DNA from 2 places in the Pseudomonas sp. SDO524_S393 genome. Region 1 is predicted to be linked to the other one. Evidence: predicted binding sites of a transcription regulator. Region 1 holds the regulator's gene; the other holds the start of a gene.
The links. Region 1 encodes sigma-54, which starts transcription at its own class of promoters, with help from an activator protein. Its sites were predicted from a motif close to ANTGGCATNNANNTTGCTNT; they were not measured.
Positions count from the first base shown of each region.

Region 2: the regulator sigma-54 is predicted to act here: its motif matches at 2,231-2,250, upstream of ACW9IB_RS27905 (circularly permuted type 2 ATP-grasp protein).

Region 1 is NZ_JBSVVZ010000053.1:4,932-16,904, reverse strand. It holds gene ACW9IB_RS21105 (superoxide dismutase) at 1-339, shown strand, start outside; gene ACW9IB_RS21100 (ZIP family metal transporter) at 374-1,267, shown strand; gene ACW9IB_RS21095 (HPr family phosphocarrier protein) at 1,359-1,631, opposite strand; gene rapZ (RNase adapter RapZ) at 1,648-2,505, opposite strand; gene ptsN (PTS IIA-like nitrogen regulatory protein PtsN) at 2,508-2,972, opposite strand; gene hpf (ribosome hibernation-promoting factor, HPF/YfiA family) at 2,985-3,290, opposite strand; gene ACW9IB_RS21075 (RNA polymerase factor sigma-54) at 3,409-4,902, opposite strand; gene lptB (LPS export ABC transporter ATP-binding protein) at 5,088-5,813, opposite strand; gene lptA (lipopolysaccharide transport periplasmic protein LptA) at 5,813-6,346, opposite strand; gene lptC (LPS export ABC transporter periplasmic protein LptC) at 6,333-6,905, opposite strand; gene ACW9IB_RS21055 (KdsC family phosphatase) at 6,914-7,438, opposite strand; gene ACW9IB_RS21050 (KpsF/GutQ family sugar-phosphate isomerase) at 7,439-8,413, opposite strand; gene ACW9IB_RS21045 (ATP-binding cassette domain-containing protein) at 8,724-9,533, shown strand; gene mlaE (lipid asymmetry maintenance ABC transporter permease subunit MlaE) at 9,533-10,330, shown strand; gene mlaD (outer membrane lipid asymmetry maintenance protein MlaD) at 10,330-10,797, shown strand; gene ACW9IB_RS21030 (MlaC/ttg2D family ABC transporter substrate-binding protein) at 10,809-11,456, shown strand; gene ACW9IB_RS21025 (STAS domain-containing protein) at 11,453-11,758, shown strand; gene ACW9IB_RS21020 (BolA family protein) at 11,873-11,973, shown strand, end outside.
Region 2 is NZ_JBSVVZ010000104.1:196-5,518, reverse strand. It holds gene ACW9IB_RS27925 (YkgJ family cysteine cluster protein) at 76-330, shown strand; gene ACW9IB_RS27920 (START domain-containing protein) at 372-977, shown strand; gene ACW9IB_RS27915 (hypothetical protein) at 1,081-1,317, shown strand; gene ACW9IB_RS27910 (ribonuclease E inhibitor RraB) at 1,531-1,872, shown strand; gene ACW9IB_RS27905 (circularly permuted type 2 ATP-grasp protein) at 2,283-3,692, shown strand; gene ACW9IB_RS27900 (alpha-E domain-containing protein) at 3,697-4,647, shown strand; gene ACW9IB_RS27895 (transglutaminase family protein) at 4,644-5,323, shown strand, end outside.

The DNA.
Region 1 (11,973 bases):
GGCGGCGGAAAACCCGAGGGACCGCTGGGCAAGGCTATCGATGAACAGCTGGGTGGTTTCGACAGTTTCAAAGAGGCCTTCACCAAGGCCGCACTGACCCGTTTCGGCAGCGGCTGGGCCTGGCTCAGCGTCACACCGCAAAAGACCCTGGTAGTGGAGAGCAGTGGGAACCAGGACAGCCCGCTGATGAACGGCAACACGCCGATCCTCGGTCTGGACGTGTGGGAGCATGCCTACTACCTGCTGTATCAGAACCGCCGTCCGGAATACATCAATGCCTTTTACAGCGTCATCAACTGGCCGGAAGTCTCGGCACGTTATCAGGCTGCCGTGGCCTGACATTCACCCTCTATAACAAGATCTAAGGCCAATTATGGGCACTGAAACACTGGCGATCAGCAGCGGACGAAGGTTTCGTTACGCGTTTGGTTCGCTGCTGCTATTGGCAGGGACTGCATTGTTGGTGGCCCAAGGGCTGGCGTGGCTGAATCTGGAACCGCGCATCCTGCGCGCCTTGCAAGGCGGAGCGATCTGCGCGCTGGGTACGGCGCTGGGCGCGGTGCCTGTGTTGGCAATCCGCCGCATGCCGGTTGCCTTGAGCGATACCTTGCTTGGGTTCGGTGCTGGAGTGATGCTGGCGGCAACCGCATTTTCGCTGATTGTTCCCGGTATTGCCGCGGCAGAAAGCCTGGGGCTTTCGCCTTGGGGGGCCAGCGGTTTGATCAGCGTCGGCATTCTGCTGGGGGCGTTCGGGTTGTACCTGGTCGACCGCAAAGTGTCCGGTGCGAGCCCGGAAATGCTGGTGGGCACCCCGGAAAAACCGGTAATCCCTCCGCGCATCTGGCTGTTCGTGTTTGCCATCGTTGCTCATAACATCCCGGAAGGCATGGCGGTTGGCGTTTCGGCGGGGGGCGGCATGCCCGATGCGGACAGCCTGGCCATGGGGATTGCCTTGCAGGATGTGCCCGAGGGGCTGGTGATTGCTCTAGTGTTGGCAGGAGCGGGAATGTCACGCTTCAAGGCTTTTGTGATTGGCGCGGCATCAGGTCTGGTGGAGCCCCTGTTTGCAGTACTTTGCGCCTGGCTGGTGAGTTTGGCCGAGGTGCTGTTACCGCTAGGCCTGGCGCTGGCGGCAGGGGCAATGCTGTTGGTGGTGACTCACGAGGTGATTCCCGAATCCCGGCGTAATGGCCACGAGAAGCTCGCCAGTCTTGGCCTGTGCGTCGGGTTTTGTTTGATGATGGTGATGGATACAGCGTTGAGCTGAAGCCCGCTCCCATGTAGGAGCTGGCTTGCCGGTGATCGATTGTGAGCCCATGTCTGGCTTGAGGGGGCCATGGCCGGCAAGCCGGACGCCTTTATTCGCCTTCGTCGAAGCGGTTATTGATCAGCTCCACCAGCGCGTCCATCGCCTCCTGCTCTTGTTCGCCCTCTGTTTTCAGGTGAATTTTGGTGCCCTTGCCGGCGGCCAGCATCATCATCGCCATGATGCTTTTCCCATCAACCATGGACTCGGGTGTACGTCCAGCGCGGACCTGGCAGGGAAACCGCCCCGCAACACCGACGAACTTCGCCGAGGCGCGGGCGTGCAAACCCAATTTGTTGATGATTTCAATTTCCAGAGCGGGCATCGCGGGGGTGTTCCTTTCAGCTAAGGTCGCGGTGGCGAACCTGGACGTTCTTGAGGGTTTGTTGCAGCACCTGGCCAAGACGTTCGGTCAGATAGACGGAGCGATGGTGGCCGCCGGTACAGCCAATGGCAATGGTGACATAGGCGCGGTTGCTCGCGGCAAAACGCGGCAGCCATTTGAGCAGGTAGCTGGAGATATCCTGGAACATCTCCTCGACATCCGGTTGTGCGGCCAAATACTCGGCCACGGGCTGGTCCAACCCCGACTGATCACGCAATTCCGGCTTCCAGTAGGGGTTTGGCAGGCAGCGCACATCGAATACCAGGTCGGCATCCACCGGCATACCGCGCTTGAAGCCAAACGACTCGACGAGAAACGCCGTACCCGGCTCTGGCTGGTTCAACAGGCGCAGCTTGATGGCGTCGCGTAGCTGATACAGGTTGAGATCGGTGGTATTTATCTTGAGGTCGGCGAGATCGATGATCGGGCCGAGCAGCTTGCTCTCGTCCTCGATGGCTTCGGCCAGAGAGCGGTGCGGGCTGCTAAGGGGATGGCGCCGCCGGGTTTCGGAAAAACGCTTCAGGAGCGTTTCTTCGTCGGCGTCCAGATAGAGCACGTCACACTGAATGTGCTTGGCACGTACTTCTTCGAGTAATTGCGGGAATCGATCCAAATGGCTGGGCAGGTTGCGCGCATCGATCGAGACGGCCACCAGGGGCTGCGACAATTCGGTGTGAATCAATGCACGCTCTGCCAACTCCGGCAGCAGGCCGGCCGGCAAATTGTCGATGCAATAGAAACCGTTGTCCTCAAGAACGTTGAGGGCGGTACTTTTACCCGAGCCGGAGCGGCCGCTGACGATGATCAAACGCATGATTACTGCCCGTTTTGTTCATCCAGAACAACCTGATAAAGCGCTTCATTGCTGCTGGCGCTGCGCAGTTTGTCGCGTACTTCCTTGCGGTCGAGCATGCTGGCGATCTGCCGAAGCAGTTCAAGGTGCGCATCGGTGGCGGCTTGCGGGACCAGCAGAACGAACAGCAGGTCGACCGGGGCGCCGTCGATGGCGTCGAAATCGATAGGGGCTTCCAGGTGCAGCAGGGCGCTGACCGGGGTCTCACAGCCTTTGAGGCGGCAGTGAGGAATGGCGATGCCGTTACCAAAACCCGTGGAACCGAGTTTTTCACGGGCAATCAGCGCGTCGAACACGTCCTGCATCTCCAGATCCGGCACTTCGCGCGCGATCAGGTTGGCAATTTGTTCGAGGGCTTTCTTTTTACTGCCGCCCGGCACGTTCACCAGGGAACGGCCGGGGGTCAGGATGGTTTCAAGTCGAATCATGGGTGGGGAGTGTTAGCGGCCAGTGCCCTGAAGAAGGCTCTGCTGCTTTTCCTTATGCTTTTTGAGTTGGCGATCGAGCTTATCAGTCAACGCATCGATCGATGCATACATGTCTTCATGCTCGGCGTTGGCGACGACCTCGCCACCAGGAATCTGTAGAGTCGCTTCGATTTTCTGCTGAAGCTTGTCGACCTTCATGATCACCTGCACATTGGTGATCTTGTCAAAATGACCCTCAAGCCGTTTCAGCTTCTGCTCGACATAGTCGCGCAGTGGAGGGGTGACTTCTACATGGTGTCCACTGATGTTGACTTGCATACAGCTTCTCCTTCGTTGCCAGTGCATAACGCAGCAGGCCGGGGTGCCTGCCACTGGGCTGTATCCTGAAACCGCCTGAGCGACTTTAGAACACACCCCGAACGCTGTGGCCCGCCCGTCACATCAAACGCTTACGCTCGCTGGAAGGCGCGATCCCAAGGGATTCGCGGTACTTGGCGACGGTTCGACGGGCGACCTGAATGCCTTGTGCCTCCAGTAAACCAGCGATCTTACTGTCACTCAATGGCTTTTTCTGATTTTCCGCCGCAACCAGTTTTTTGATGATTGCGCGAATCGCCGTGGACGAGCATTCGCCGCCTTCGGAGGTGCTGACGTGGCTGGAGAAAAAGTATTTCAGTTCATAAATACCCCGCGGGGTATGCATGAATTTTTGTGTGGTTACCCGGGAAATCGTCGACTCGTGCATGCCTACCGCTTCGGCGATGTCATGCAGAACCAGAGGTTTCATGGCTTCGTCGCCGTATTCCAGGAAACCACGCTGGTGCTCGACGATCTGGGTAGCCACCTTCATCAGGGTTTCGTTGCGACTCTGCAGGCTCTTGATGAACCAGCGGGCCTCCTGCAACTGGTTACGCATGAAGGTGTTGTCGGCGCTGGTGTCAGCCCTGCGCACGAAGCCGGCGTATTGCGGGTTGACCCGTAGGCGAGGTACCGACTCCTGGTTCAGCTCCACCAGCCAGCGTTCATTGTCCTTGCGCACGATCACGTCGGGGACGACGTACTCGGCTTCGCTTGACTCGATTTGTGAGCCCGGGCGCGGGTTGAGGCTCTGCACCAGCTCGATGACCTGGCGCAGGTCGTCTTCCTTGAGCTTCATGCGGCGCATCAGTTGGCTGTAATCGCGGCTGCCGAGCAAATCGATGTAGTCGGTGACCAGGCGCTGGGCTTCGGCAAGCCAGGGGGTCTTGGCAGGCAATTGGCGCAGTTGCAGCAGCAGGCATTCACTCAGGGTGCGAGCGCCAATGCCGGCAGGTTCGAATTGCTGGATTCGGTGCAGGACAGCTTCGATTTCGTCCAGCTCGATATCCAGCTCCGGGTCGAACGCCTCGAGGATCTCCTCCAGGGTCTCGTCCAGGTAGCCCTGGTTGTTGATGCAATCGATGAGTGTCACGGCGATCAGGCGATCGGTGTCCGACATCGGGGCCAGGTTGAGTTGCCACAGCAGGTGGCTTTGCAGGCTCTCGCCGGCGGACGTGCGGGTAGTGAAGTCCCACTCGTCATCGTCATTGCTCGGCAAGCTGCTGGCGCTGGTCTGGTAAACGTCTTCCCAGGCGGTGTCCACGGGAAGTTCGTTGGGGATGCGTTCGTTCCATTCGCCGTCCTCCAGGTTGTCTACCGTCGGGGCGGTTTCCTGATAGGAGGGTTCCTGAACGTCGGAATTGGGTTTTTGCTCGATGTTGTCGGCCAGCGGATCTGCATTGTCGAAGTCGTCGCCTTCTTCCTGGCGTTCGAGCATCGGATTGGACTCCAGGGCTTCCTGGATTTCCTGTTGCAGGTCCAGTGTCGACAATTGGAGCAGGCGGATGGCCTGTTGCAGCTGCGGTGTCATCGTCAGCTGCTGGCCCATTCTCAGGACTAGCGATGGTTTCATGGCAGGGGCTTAACACCTTATTCGCCGGCGCAACGCGCCATCCACGACAGGGCGCGTGAGCGCCAAACATAAGCAAATTATATGCCTGATATCGGGGGATTTGCCTAGAGCGCGGTAACAATAAAAATCCGAAGCTTCTTATTGATTTCCGCGCAGGATGACAAATGGCCTGACACCATGTGTGTTTACAGGCGGAACTCGTGACCCAGGTACACTTCCTTGACCAGTTCGTTGGCCAGGATGGTGTCGGAGTCACCTTCGGCGATCAGTTGCCCATCATTGACGATATAGGCGGTTTCGCAGATGTCGAGTGTTTCACGGACGTTGTGGTCGGTGATCAGTACACCGATACCCTTGGCCTTGAGGTGATGGATGATCTGTTTGATATCGCCGACCGAGATCGGGTCGACGCCCGCAAACGGTTCGTCCAGCAGGATAAACTTCGGCGCCGTGGCCAGGGCGCGGGCGATTTCCACGCGACGGCGCTCGCCACCGGACAGGCTCATGCCGAGGTTGTCGCGGATGTGGTTGATGTGGAATTCCTGCAAGAGGTTTTCCAGCTCCTTGCGACGGCCGTCCCGGTCCAGTTCCTTGCGGGTTTCAAGGATGGCCATGATGTTGTCGGAAACCGACAGCTTGCGGAAGATCGACGCTTCTTGCGGAAGATAGCCAATGCCGGCTCGGGCGCGACCGTGCATGGGCTGGTGGCTGACGTCCAGGTCGTCGATCAGTACACGGCCCTGATCGGCCTGGACCAGGCCCACGATCATGTAGAAGCAGGTGGTCTTGCCGGCACCGTTGGGGCCGAGCAAGCCGACGATCTGGCCGCTGTCGATGGACAGGCTGACGTCGCGAACGACCTGACGGCTTTTATAGGCCTTGGCCAGATGCTGGGCTTTCAGGGTTGCCATTACTCGGCCTTCTTCTTCGGCTGGATAACCATATCGATACGTGGACGTGGTGCGGTGACCTTGTTGCCATTGGCGCGACCGGCATTGGCGACCTGTTTCACGGTGTCATAAGTGATCTTTTCGCCCTCGGTGGAGTTGCCATCGGGGCTGAGCACTTTTGCCTGGTCGATCAGGACGATACGATTTTGCTGGGCGTGATACTGGATGGTCTTGCCGTAGCCTTTCATCGGGCCGGTATCGGCAGGTGCCTGCTTCTGCTCGAAGTAGGCCAGGTTGCCCACGGAGGTGACTACGTCGATATCGCCTGCAGCGGTGCGGGTGAGGGTCACCGTGTTGCCGGTGATCTTCATCGAGCCCTGGGTGATGATCACGCCGCCGGTGTAGGTCGCGACGCCTTGCTTGTCATCCAGCTGTGCTTCGTCAGCCTGGATGCGGATCGGTTGCTGGCTATCGTTCGGCAGAGCCCAGGCGCTCACGCTTCCCAGTGCTGCGCCCAGACCGAGCAAAATAGGGAGAGTTTTAACGAGCCTCATACTGTCCTCTTACGTTCGATAGCAGGTGTATCCTGCTTTCTTTCAAATACGCTTTCATTCCCTTGCCAGTCGATACGCCGCCAGCGCCGTCGATTCTAACGTCTTGCTCGGTCTGCGCATATTGCTTCTGCGGGAATACGGTCATGCGACTGCTGGTAATCACGGTGTCACGGTTTTTCGCATCGGTGCGCGCAACGCGCACCGAATCGATCAGTTCGACCTGGGTGCCATCCGGGTTGACCTCGCCACGCTTGCTGGTGACGTGCCACGGAAATTCGGTACCGCGGTAGATATTCATGTCCGGGTTGGTCAGCAAGGTCACTTCGGTGGCCTTGAGGTGCTCGACCTTGTCCGACGTCATCTCGTACTGCACCTTGCCGTCGGGCAGGAACTGCACGCTCCTGGCATTGATGGCGTAATAGTCGATAGCACCTTCGTCCACCTGCGCCGCAGGCTGGTCGAGAAAGCGCTCCGGGCTGATATTCCAGTAGCCCACCGCGAGGAACAGCGCGGCGATAGCCCCGAATAGCAGGAAGTTGCGAATCTTTTTGCTCAGCATAAAACGCTCTATAGGTAGGCGGCGTGTGCCGCTTCAAGGCTGCCCTGGGCTCGCAGAATCAACTCGCAGAACTCGCGGGCTGCGCCTTCGCCGCCACGGGCCGTGGTGATGCCGTGGGCGTGTTCGCGAACGAACGCCGCCGCATTTGCGACCGCCATGCCCAGGCCGACCCGGCGAATCACCGGCAGGTCAGGCAAGTCATCACCCAGATAGGCGACTTGCTCATAGCTTAGGTTGAGTTGGCCAAGAAGCTCGTCCAGCACCACCAGTTTATCCTCGCGGCCCTGATACAGGTGAGGAATCCCCAGGTTTTGTGCACGGCGTTCCACAACGGGTGTTTTGCGACCACTGATTATGGCTGTTTGCACGCCGGCGGCCATCAGCATCTTGATGCCCTGGCCGTCGAGGGTGTTGAAAGTCTTGAACTCGCTGCCGTCTTCAAGGAAGTACAAGCGGCCATCGGTCAGCACGCCGTCCACGTCAAAAATCGCCAGCTTGATGTTTTTACCGCGTTGCAGCAGGTCGCCACTCATTTACATCACTCCCGCACGCAGCAAGTCGTGCATGTTCAGGGCGCCGATCGGGCGGTCGTCGGCATCGACAACCACCAGTGCGCCGATCTTGTGGTCTTCCATGATCTTCAGCGCTTCGGCTGCGAGCATTTCGGGGCGTGCGGTCTTGCCGTGCGGAGTCATCACTGCGTCGATGGTCGCGGTGTGTATATCGATAGTTCGGTCCAGGGTGCGGCGCAAGTCGCCGTCGGTGAAAACCCCGGCCAGGCGCCCGTCGGACTCCAGAATCACGGTCATGCCCAGGCCCTTGCGGGTCATTTCCATTAGCGCGTCCTTCAGCAGTGTGCCGCGCTGGACGTGAGGCAATTCATCGCCTGCATGCATGACATTTTCCACTTTCAGCAGCAGACGACGGCCCAGAGCACCGCCCGGGTGGGAAAACGCGAAGTCCTCGGCGGTAAAACCGCGCGCTTCCAGCAAGGCCACGGCCAGGGCATCCCCCATGACCAGAGCGGCTGTGGTGGAGGAGGTCGGTGCCAGGTTCAGCGGGCAGGCCTCGTGGGCGACGTGAACGTTCAGGTTCACTTCGGCGGCCTTGGCCAGCGTCGATTCCGGGTTGCCGGTGAGGCTGATCATCTTGATGCCCAGGCGCTTGATCAGTGGCAGCAGGGTCACGATTTCGTTGGTGGTGCCGGAGTTGGACAGCGCCAGGATGATGTCTTCCTTGGCGATCATGCCCATGTCGCCGTGGCTCGCTTCGGCCGGATGCACAAAAAAAGCGGTGGTCCCGGTGCTTGCCAGTGTGGCTGCGATCTTGTTGCCGACGTGGCCGGACTTGCCCATGCCGACGACGACAACACGGCCTTTGCTGGCCAGAATCATCTCGCAGGCGCGTACGAAATCCGCGTCGATATGGGCCAGCAGGCCCTCTACGGCTTCAAGCTCGAGACGGATGGTGCGTTGCGCGGATTGGATAAGGTCGCTGGATTGGCTCATGTCTGGAATCGTATAGCCTGACGAAAAGTCGGCGATTATAGCGGTAATGATCAATTCCCTCACGCAAGTTCGTCAGGCTTTATTCGCAAGATGTCCGAGATTCTTTCTTCCGGTAACACAGTCAGCAATGTTTTTACCTGTCTTGAACATGAACAAGCGCTGTTCCGGCCTTGGGCGCCTCGTATCAGCGGTGATATAGTTCGCGGCCAGTCGGTCCGCCCAGTCCACGTGGCTATCTATTGCGCATCCGTTGCAAACGTTTGTCGCAAACGTGGTGTCTGAGTGAGAGGCTGCATCCCAAGGAGTTTAGATGAGTGCCGATAACGCCTACGCGGTCGAGCTGAAGGGACTGACCTTCAAGCGCGGGACGCGCAGCATCTTCAATAACGTCGATATTCGCATTCCCCGCGGCAAGGTCACGGGCATCATGGGGCCTTCCGGTTGCGGCAAGACCACCTTGTTGCGCCTGATGGGCATGCAATTGCGGCCCAGCGCCGGCGAAGTGTGGGTCAATGGCCAGAACCTGCCGACACTGTCGCGCAGCGATCTGTTCGACGCGCGCAAGCATATGGGCGTGCTGTTCCAGAGTGGTGCGCTGTTCACCGACCTCGACGTGTTCGAGAACGTGGCCTTCCCTCTGCGGGTGCATACCCAGCTGTCCGATGAAATGATTCGTGACATTGTGTTGCTGAAACTGCAGGCCGTAGGTCTTCGCGGTGCTATCGACCTGATGCCCGATGAACTCTCCGGCGGCATGAAGCGCCGCGTTGCGCTGGCACGAGCTATCGCCCTCGATCCTCAGATCCTCATGTATGACGAACCCTTCGTCGGTCAGGATCCTATCGCCATGGGCGTATTGGTGCGCCTGATCCGCCTGCTCAATGACGCGCTGGGGATTACCAGTATTGTGGTCTCCCATGACCTGGCTGAAACGGCCAGCATTGCGGACTACCTTTATGTCGTGGGTGATGGTCAGGTGTTGGGGCAGGGTACGCCTGAAGAACTGATGAACGCCGACAACCCGCGTATTCGCCAATTCATGACCGGCGACCCCGACGGCCCAGTGCCCTTTCATTTTCCGGCAGCGGATTACCGCTCAGACCTTCTGGGGAAGCGCTGATGCGCAAGACATCTCTTGTCGAGAAGGTTCGCCTTTTCGGTCGCTCCGGCATCGACGTCGTCGAATCGCTGGGCCGCTCCACCATTTTCCTGTTTCATGCCTTGCTCGGCCGTGGCGCCATAGGGGGCGGTTTCGGCTTGCTGATCAAGCAACTGCACTCGGTGGGAGTGATGTCCCTGGTGATCATTGTGGTCTCCGGGATTTTCATCGGCATGGTGCTGGCGCTGCAGGGGTTCAATATCCTCTCCGGCTACGGTTCGGAGCAGGCGGTCGGGCAACTGGTTTCCCTGACGCTGCTGCGCGAGCTTGGGCCGGTGGTCACTGCACTGTTGTTCGCCGGGCGTGCAGGTTCTGCGCTGACCGCCGAAATCGGCAACATGAAGTCCACCGAGCAATTGTCCAGCCTCGAAATGATCGGTGTGGACCCGCTCAAATACATTATTGCCCCGCGCTTGTGGGCCGGCTTCATTTCCCTGCCGCTGCTGGCGATGATCTTCAGCGTGGTGGGCATCTGGGGCGGTTCGTGGGTGGCCGTGGACTGGCTGGGTGTCTACGACGGTTCCTATTGGGCAAACATGCAGAACAGCGTGACCTTCACGGGCGACGTACTCAACGGGATCATCAAGAGCATGGTCTTTGCCTTTGTAGTGACCTGGATCGCCGTATTCCAAGGCTACGACTGTGAGCCCACTTCAGAAGGGATCAGTCGCGCCACCACCAAGACCGTCGTGTATGCCTCGCTGGCGATACTGGGCCTTGACTTCATTTTGACCGCCTTGATGTTTGGAGATTTCTGATGCAAAACCGCACTGTGGAAATCGGTGTCGGCCTTTTCTTGCTGGCTGGCATCCTGGCTTTATTGTTGCTGGCCCTGCGGGTCAGTGGTCTTTCGGCCAGCCCCACCGCCGATACTTATAAACTTTACGCATACTTCGACAATATCGCCGGTTTGACTGTCAGAGCTAAAGTGACCATGGCCGGTGTCACTATCGGCAAGGTCACGGCAATCGATCTGGATCGCGACAGCTTCACGGGTCGAGTGACGATGCAAGTGGACAAGAAGGTGAATAATCTGCCGACCGATTCCACTGCATCTATCCTCACTGCTGGGTTGCTGGGCGAGAAGTACATCGGTGTCAGTGTGGGCGGGGAAACGGCCCTGCTGAAGGATGGCTCGACCATTCACGACACGCAGTCGTCGCTGGTGCTTGAAGACCTGATCGGAAAATTTTTGCTCAATACGGTCAATAAAGACGCCAAATGAGGAATCTGTTCATGATCTCTACCCTGCGACGTGGCCTGCTGGTATTGCTTGCAGCGCTGCCGCTGATGGCCAGCGCGGCGGATTCTGCGCACGATCTGGTGCAGGACACGACCAACAAGATGTTGTCTGACCTGACTGCCAACAAAGAGCAATACAAGCAAGACCCAAGCAAGTTCTACGATGCGCTCAACACCATCGTGGGTCCTGTGGTGGATGCCGAAGGCATTTCGCGCAGCATCATGACAGTCAAGTATTCGCGCAAGGCGACGCCTGAGCAGATGCAGCGCTTCCAGGAAAACTTCAAGCGTGGTCTGTTCCAGTTCTATGGCAACGCTTTGCTCGAGTACAACAATCAGGGCATTACCGTTGATCCGGCCAAGGACGAATCGGGCGACCGCACCAGCGTGGGCATGACCGTCAAGGGCAACAATGGCGCGGTCTACCCGGTGCAGTACACCCTGGAGAAGGTCAACGGCGAGTGGAAGCTGCGTAACGTGATCATCAATGGCATCAATATCGGCAAGCTGTTCCGTGACCAGTTCGCCGACGCCATGCAGCGCAATGGCAACGACTTGGACAAAACCATCAATGGTTGGGCCGGTGAAGTGGCCAAGGCCAAGGAAGAAACCGACAAAGCTGCCGGGAAGCCTGCGCAATGACCGCATCGGCCGTTCGTTTGGGTGACGCCGGCGAGCTGTTCATCAGTGGTGTGCTCGATTACCGCACCGGGCCTGACCTGCGCAAGCAGGGCCAGGCACTGATCAAGTCCAGCGCGGCGCCCGCATTGGTGCTGGATTGCTCAGGCGTGACCAAATCCAACAGTGTCGGTCTGTCCTTGTTGCTGTGTTTCATGCGTGATGCCGAGGCGGCCAAAAAAACGGTGAGCATCCGTGCGCTGCCTGAAGACATGCGTGAAATTGCCGAGGTTTCCGGCCTGACTGAGTTGTTGGTCCATCCTTAGTACGCATTTATGATCAAGCCCCCCGTCAGAGTCCTGCTATGCGGGGTTCGCAGGCGCGGGGCTTTTTTGTATGATGTGCGACCCGTGCGCACTGGGCGCCGATAGAGGTTGAGCATGCAGGCCCTAGAAGTTAAGAGCTTCCTTGAAGGAAAGCTGCCGGAAACGAACGTTGAAGTTGAAGGCGAAGGCTGCAACTTCCAGCTGAACGTGATTAG
Region 2 (5,323 bases), on a different contig from region 1:
GCCATTTTAAAACGCATGTTTAAGGGCGTACTCTAGCCCGGCCATCCACATTGAGCCCTCGAGGAACCGCTGTTCATGAATTGCCGTGAAGGTTGTGGCGCTTGCTGCATCGCCCCCTCCATCAGTTCGCCCATTCCGGGAATGCCCAACGGCAAACCGGCCGGCGAGCGCTGCCTGCACCTCTCGGCCGAACAGCTATGCCTGCTGTTCGGCCAGCCAGAGCGCCCGGCGGTGTGCGGCAATTTCAAGGCGGACATCGAGGTCTGCGGCACCGACCAGGCGGACGCGATCAGGTTGATCGGCTGGTGGGAGCAGATGACTGCGGCTTGATGGGCTTTACTATCGGAACTTCAACAATAAGGAATACAACAATGGGTTCGCTGAAACGAATGGCTGTGTTGTGCGGTTTTACGGTGTTGTTCGCTGCCACTGCCCAGGCTGAGGATTGGCAAGTCGCCAAGGATGAAGACGGTATCAAGGTATCCCTGAGCGAAATTGCCGGCTCCAAGTACAAGGCGTATCGCGGCGTCACCACGATCAAGGCGCCGGTCGCCAAGATTCAGGCCCTGCAGGAAGACGTAGCGGGTGCCTGCAAATGGATTCACGAGTGCAAATCCCAGAAGCTGGTCGACAAGAAAGGTGACGAGAGCTGGACCTACACCCAATTCAAGGCTCCGTTCCCGGTAACGGACCGTGACTCCTACCTGCATATCACCACCACCAAGGCCGCGGATGGCAGCCTGACCCGCAAACTGGAAGGCGTGCCCACCTACAAGCCTGAAGAGAAAGGGTACGTCCGGGTGGCGCAGGTGGATGGCTTCTGGAAGCTGGTGCCCAAGGGCGACAACCTCACCGAAGTGACCTACCAGGTGCACACCGAGCCAGGTGGCAGCGTGCCTTCCTGGTTGGCCAACAAGTTCGTGGTGGACGCGCCGTTCAACACCTTGAAGGCCCTCAAGGAACACGCCGAGAAGTAAGCGCAGCCGATCCGGTGCCTCCGGCCTTGGGGGGAACGTTTGACGAACCCTCAAGGTCCAGATGAATGTGAGCCCACACACGGGCTTTATCGAGGAGGCACTGATGCAAAATTGGGACATTACCTTCGTTGATGATCACGGTGTAAAGGCCGTGCAGCAGTTCACCTGCGAACAAAAGCCCAGCCTCGAAGACGCTGCGCATATGGTTCGCGCCAGGATGGTGCCTGTGGCCGCCGAGCTGGACCTCAATGACCTCGAAGGCCGCAAACCCGAGCCGACGGTCAAGATCCTCAAGGATCAGAACAGCATTCAAATCCTCGACATTTCCCCCTCCGTCTGAACATTCGCTGTACGCCCTGCAAGGCCCTCTGGTAGAGGTGATAGCTTCGCGCTACTCTGCAAGGGAGATCAGCGAATGAATCGCTAAGGTCTGGTCTTGTCAGCTCCATGCTTGTTTTCCAGCGGTGTAGTCATTGCCGTAGTTCCCGTGCCAGTAGGGCGCGGGCTTCGGGAAGCACGGAAAGTCTATCCATCGGTTTGAGGAGGACGTTTCATGAGCACAGCCTATCAAGAAGACATCAGCACCCACGTTCTGCGCCGCATGAAAGAGGGCGGCTTCGACTTCTCACGTTTCCACCCCATCGAGTTCTACGCCATTTTCCCGGATGAGGAGCGCGCGCGCAGGGCTGCGGGTCGTTTTCGTGGGGAATCCCTGAATGCCCAGGTCAGCGCGCGCGACGATGGCGCCTGGTACCTGGAACTGAGCAAAATCATGTCTGCCACCTACGACGGCATAGGAGACTTCGAGCAAGACTTTGAAGCGGTGGTCGAGCCACTGGGCGGGATCATCGAGGGCTGGGGCGTCAAGCAGGAGGTGCGCGGGCGACCCATGTAGTGGCACACGCAACACAGCACAGCGGCTGACCCTTGGGTCGGCCGTTTTTGTGTGCGTCGCACAATAAATATTCGGAACTTGCAGGCCGTTTTTCGGCACCAAAAAAAAGGCCACCCAAGAAGAGTGGCCTAACGGGAAGAGCGGAGCGCTGAAGATGTAGGACGTGTCCTGTTCAGCAGATGGTGGCGATTATCCGCAAGCAATGCCGGGCAGTGAAATCAACTCTGACTATGCTGTCGATAGTCAAAACCCGCATTGTGATGAAGCGTGCGGCCAGACGCCGGGCACTGCGCGCACCAGGACGGTGCGATAAGGTTCGGGTATTTATTCAACTCACTGATTTTTAAGTGTTTATGCCGCTGGCACGGGCCTTGCGATGGTTCTTGCGTCCGCGTGACAAGGAGTACGGCATGATCCGCACTTATTACGACGAAATGTACGATGGGACAGGGCAGGTGCGTCCCCATTATCGGGAATTCGCCCGCTGGTTGGCTGAAACCCCTCCCGAACTGCTGGCCCAGCGTCGGCGCGAAGCCGATTTGCTGTTCCACCGCGCCGGAATCACCTTCACGCTCTACGGCGACGAGCAGGGCACCGAGCGCCTGATTCCCTTCGACACCATCCCGCGCAGCATTCCCGCCAGCGAATGGCGCGTGGTCGAGCGCGGTTGCATTCAACGGGTCAAGGCGCTGAACCTGTTTCTCGCCGACCTGTATCACGAACAACGCATTATCAAGGCCGGGATCATTCCCGCCGAACAGGTACTGGCCAACGAGCAGTACCAGTTGGCGATGCAAGGCCTGGACCTGCACCGCGACCTGTACGCTCACATCGCCGGGGTCGACCTGGTCCGCGATGCCGACGGCACTTACTACGTGCTTGAAGACAACCTGCGGACTCCCAGCGGCGTCAGCTACATGCTCGAAGACCGCAAGATGATGATGCGCCTGTTCCCCGAACTGTTCGCCGCCCAGCGCATTGCGCCCATCGACCATTACCCCAACCTGTTGCTCGACACCCTGAAAAGCGCCAGCCCCCTGGACAACCCCAGCGTGGTGGTACTGACCCCTGGGCGTTTCAACAGCGCGTTTTTCGAGCATGCGTTTCTGGCCCGGGAGATGGGCGTGGAACTGGTGGAGGGCGCCGACCTGTTCGTGCGCGACGACCGCGTGTTCATGCGCACCACTGACGGTCCCAAGTCTGTGGACGTAATCTACCGCCGCCTCGACGATGCCTTCCTCGACCCGCTGGCCTTCAACCCCGCCTCCATGCTCGGCGTGCCGGGCCTGCTCGCGGCCTATCGCTCGGGTCATGTGGTGCTGGCCAACGCCATCGGCACCGGGGTGGCGGACGACAAGTCGGTGTATCCCTTCGTCACCGAAATGATCCGTTTCTACCTGGACGAGGAGCCGATTCTGAAGAATGTTCCGACGTTCCAGTGCCGCAAGCCCGACGAACTGTCCCACGTGCTGGCCAACCTGCCGGAGCTGGTGGTGAAGGAAACCCAGGGCTCCGGTGGCTACGGCATGTTGGTGGGGCCCGCTTCCACCGCTGCCGAAATCGACGATTTCCGTCAGCGCATCAAGGCACGCCCCCACGCTTATATCGCCCAGCCGACTCTGTGCTTGTCCACCTGCCCGACCTTTGTCGACAACGGCATCGCCCCGCGACACATCGACCTGCGGCCATTCGTGCTATCGGGCAAGGATACCCGCGTGGTGCCTGGCGGCCTCACCCGCGTGGCGTTGCGCGAAGGCTCGCTGGTGGTCAACTCGTCCCAGGGCGGCGGCACCAAAGACACCTGGGTGGTGGAGGACTGATGCCATGTTGAGTCGAACTGCTTCGGACCTGTACTGGATGTCGCGCTACCTGGAGCGAGCGGAAAACCTCGCGCGCATGCTGGAGGTGAGCTATTCGCTGTCACTGATGCCGCAGAACGGCCACGGTGACGGCTTGCATGAATTGGCCATGCCGCTGCTGATCACCGGCACCCTGGAGGATTATCGCGAGCGCCACGGAGACCTGCATGCAGAGCACTTGCTGCACTTCTTCGCGCTGGATGCGGCCAACCCCGCCAGTATCTACAGCTGCCTCGGTGCTGCGCGGGCCAGTGCCCACGCGGTGCGTGGGCGAATTACCGCCGACATGTGGGAAAACATCAACGCGACCTGGCTGGATATTCGCGAGATCGCCCAGCAAGGTCTCAGCCGCTACGGCATGAGCCGGTTCTGCGAGTGGGTCAGGGAGCGCTCGCACCTGTTTCGCGGCGCCACCTACGGCACCATCATGCGCAACGACGCGTTTCGCTTCATCCGCCTGGGAACCTTTATCGAGCGGGCCGACAACACCCTGCGTCTGCTGGATGCGCGCTATGAAATGGCAGGCGATCGCGCCGACACCGTCACTGACGGCACCGCCCACGCCTACTATCAATGGAGTGCGTTGTTGCGGGCCTTGTCGTCGTTCGAGGCTTACACCGAGATCTACCGCGATGCCCCGGGTGCCCGGCAAGTCGCGGAACTGTTGCTGTTGCGCGCCGACGTACCGCGTTCGCTGCGCGCTTGCAGCGAAGAGATCGACCAGATTCTCGCCAGCCTGCCCGGCCTCAACGGTCGACCGGCCCAGCGCCTGGCCGCCGAGATGGACGCGCGCCTGCGCTTTACCGCCATCGACGAAATCCTCGAGGAAGGCCTGCACGCCTGGCTGACCGATTTCATCCCGCAGGTCCGCCAACTGGGCGACGCCATCTACAGTGCTTACCTGGAGGCTGCATGAGACTCTCCATCACCCACGAAACCACCTACCACTACGAAGATCAGGTGCGCGCCAGCATTCAGTATCTGCGCCTGACGCCCCATGACAGCGAGCGCCAGCAAGTGCTCAGTTGGCAGCTGGATCTGCCGCGTCCGGTGCGCGCGCAAGTGGACCCGTTCGGCAACATCCTGCACGTGTTGACCCTGGATGAACCCCACGATGCGATCATCATCGGCGCCCGTGGCCAGGTGGATATCGACGCGTCGCGCGAGGCTGAACACGAGACTCAATCGGCGTTTCCGTTTCTGCGCAATACGCGCCTGACCGAGCCCGATGAAGCGCTACGCCGTTTTGCCGAACAGCACTGTCATCCGCGTCGCGACCGCACGGCCTTGATCGACTTGATGCACGCGCTCAACCAGGCGATGGTCTACACGCCCGGCGCCACCGAAGTCGACACGTGCGCTGCCGAAGCGTTTGCGGGCCGGGCCGGCGTGTGCCAGGACCACACACATGCGTTTCTGGCTTGCGCGCGCAGCCTGGGGATTCCGGCGCGGTACGTGTCGGGGTATTTGTACTCGGAAGACAGCAGCCATCTGGCCAGTCATGCCTGGGCAGAAGCCTGGCTGGAGGGCGCCTGGTACAGCTTTGACGTGACCAACCAGTTGGCCAGGCCGGAGCGGCACCTGAAGCTCGC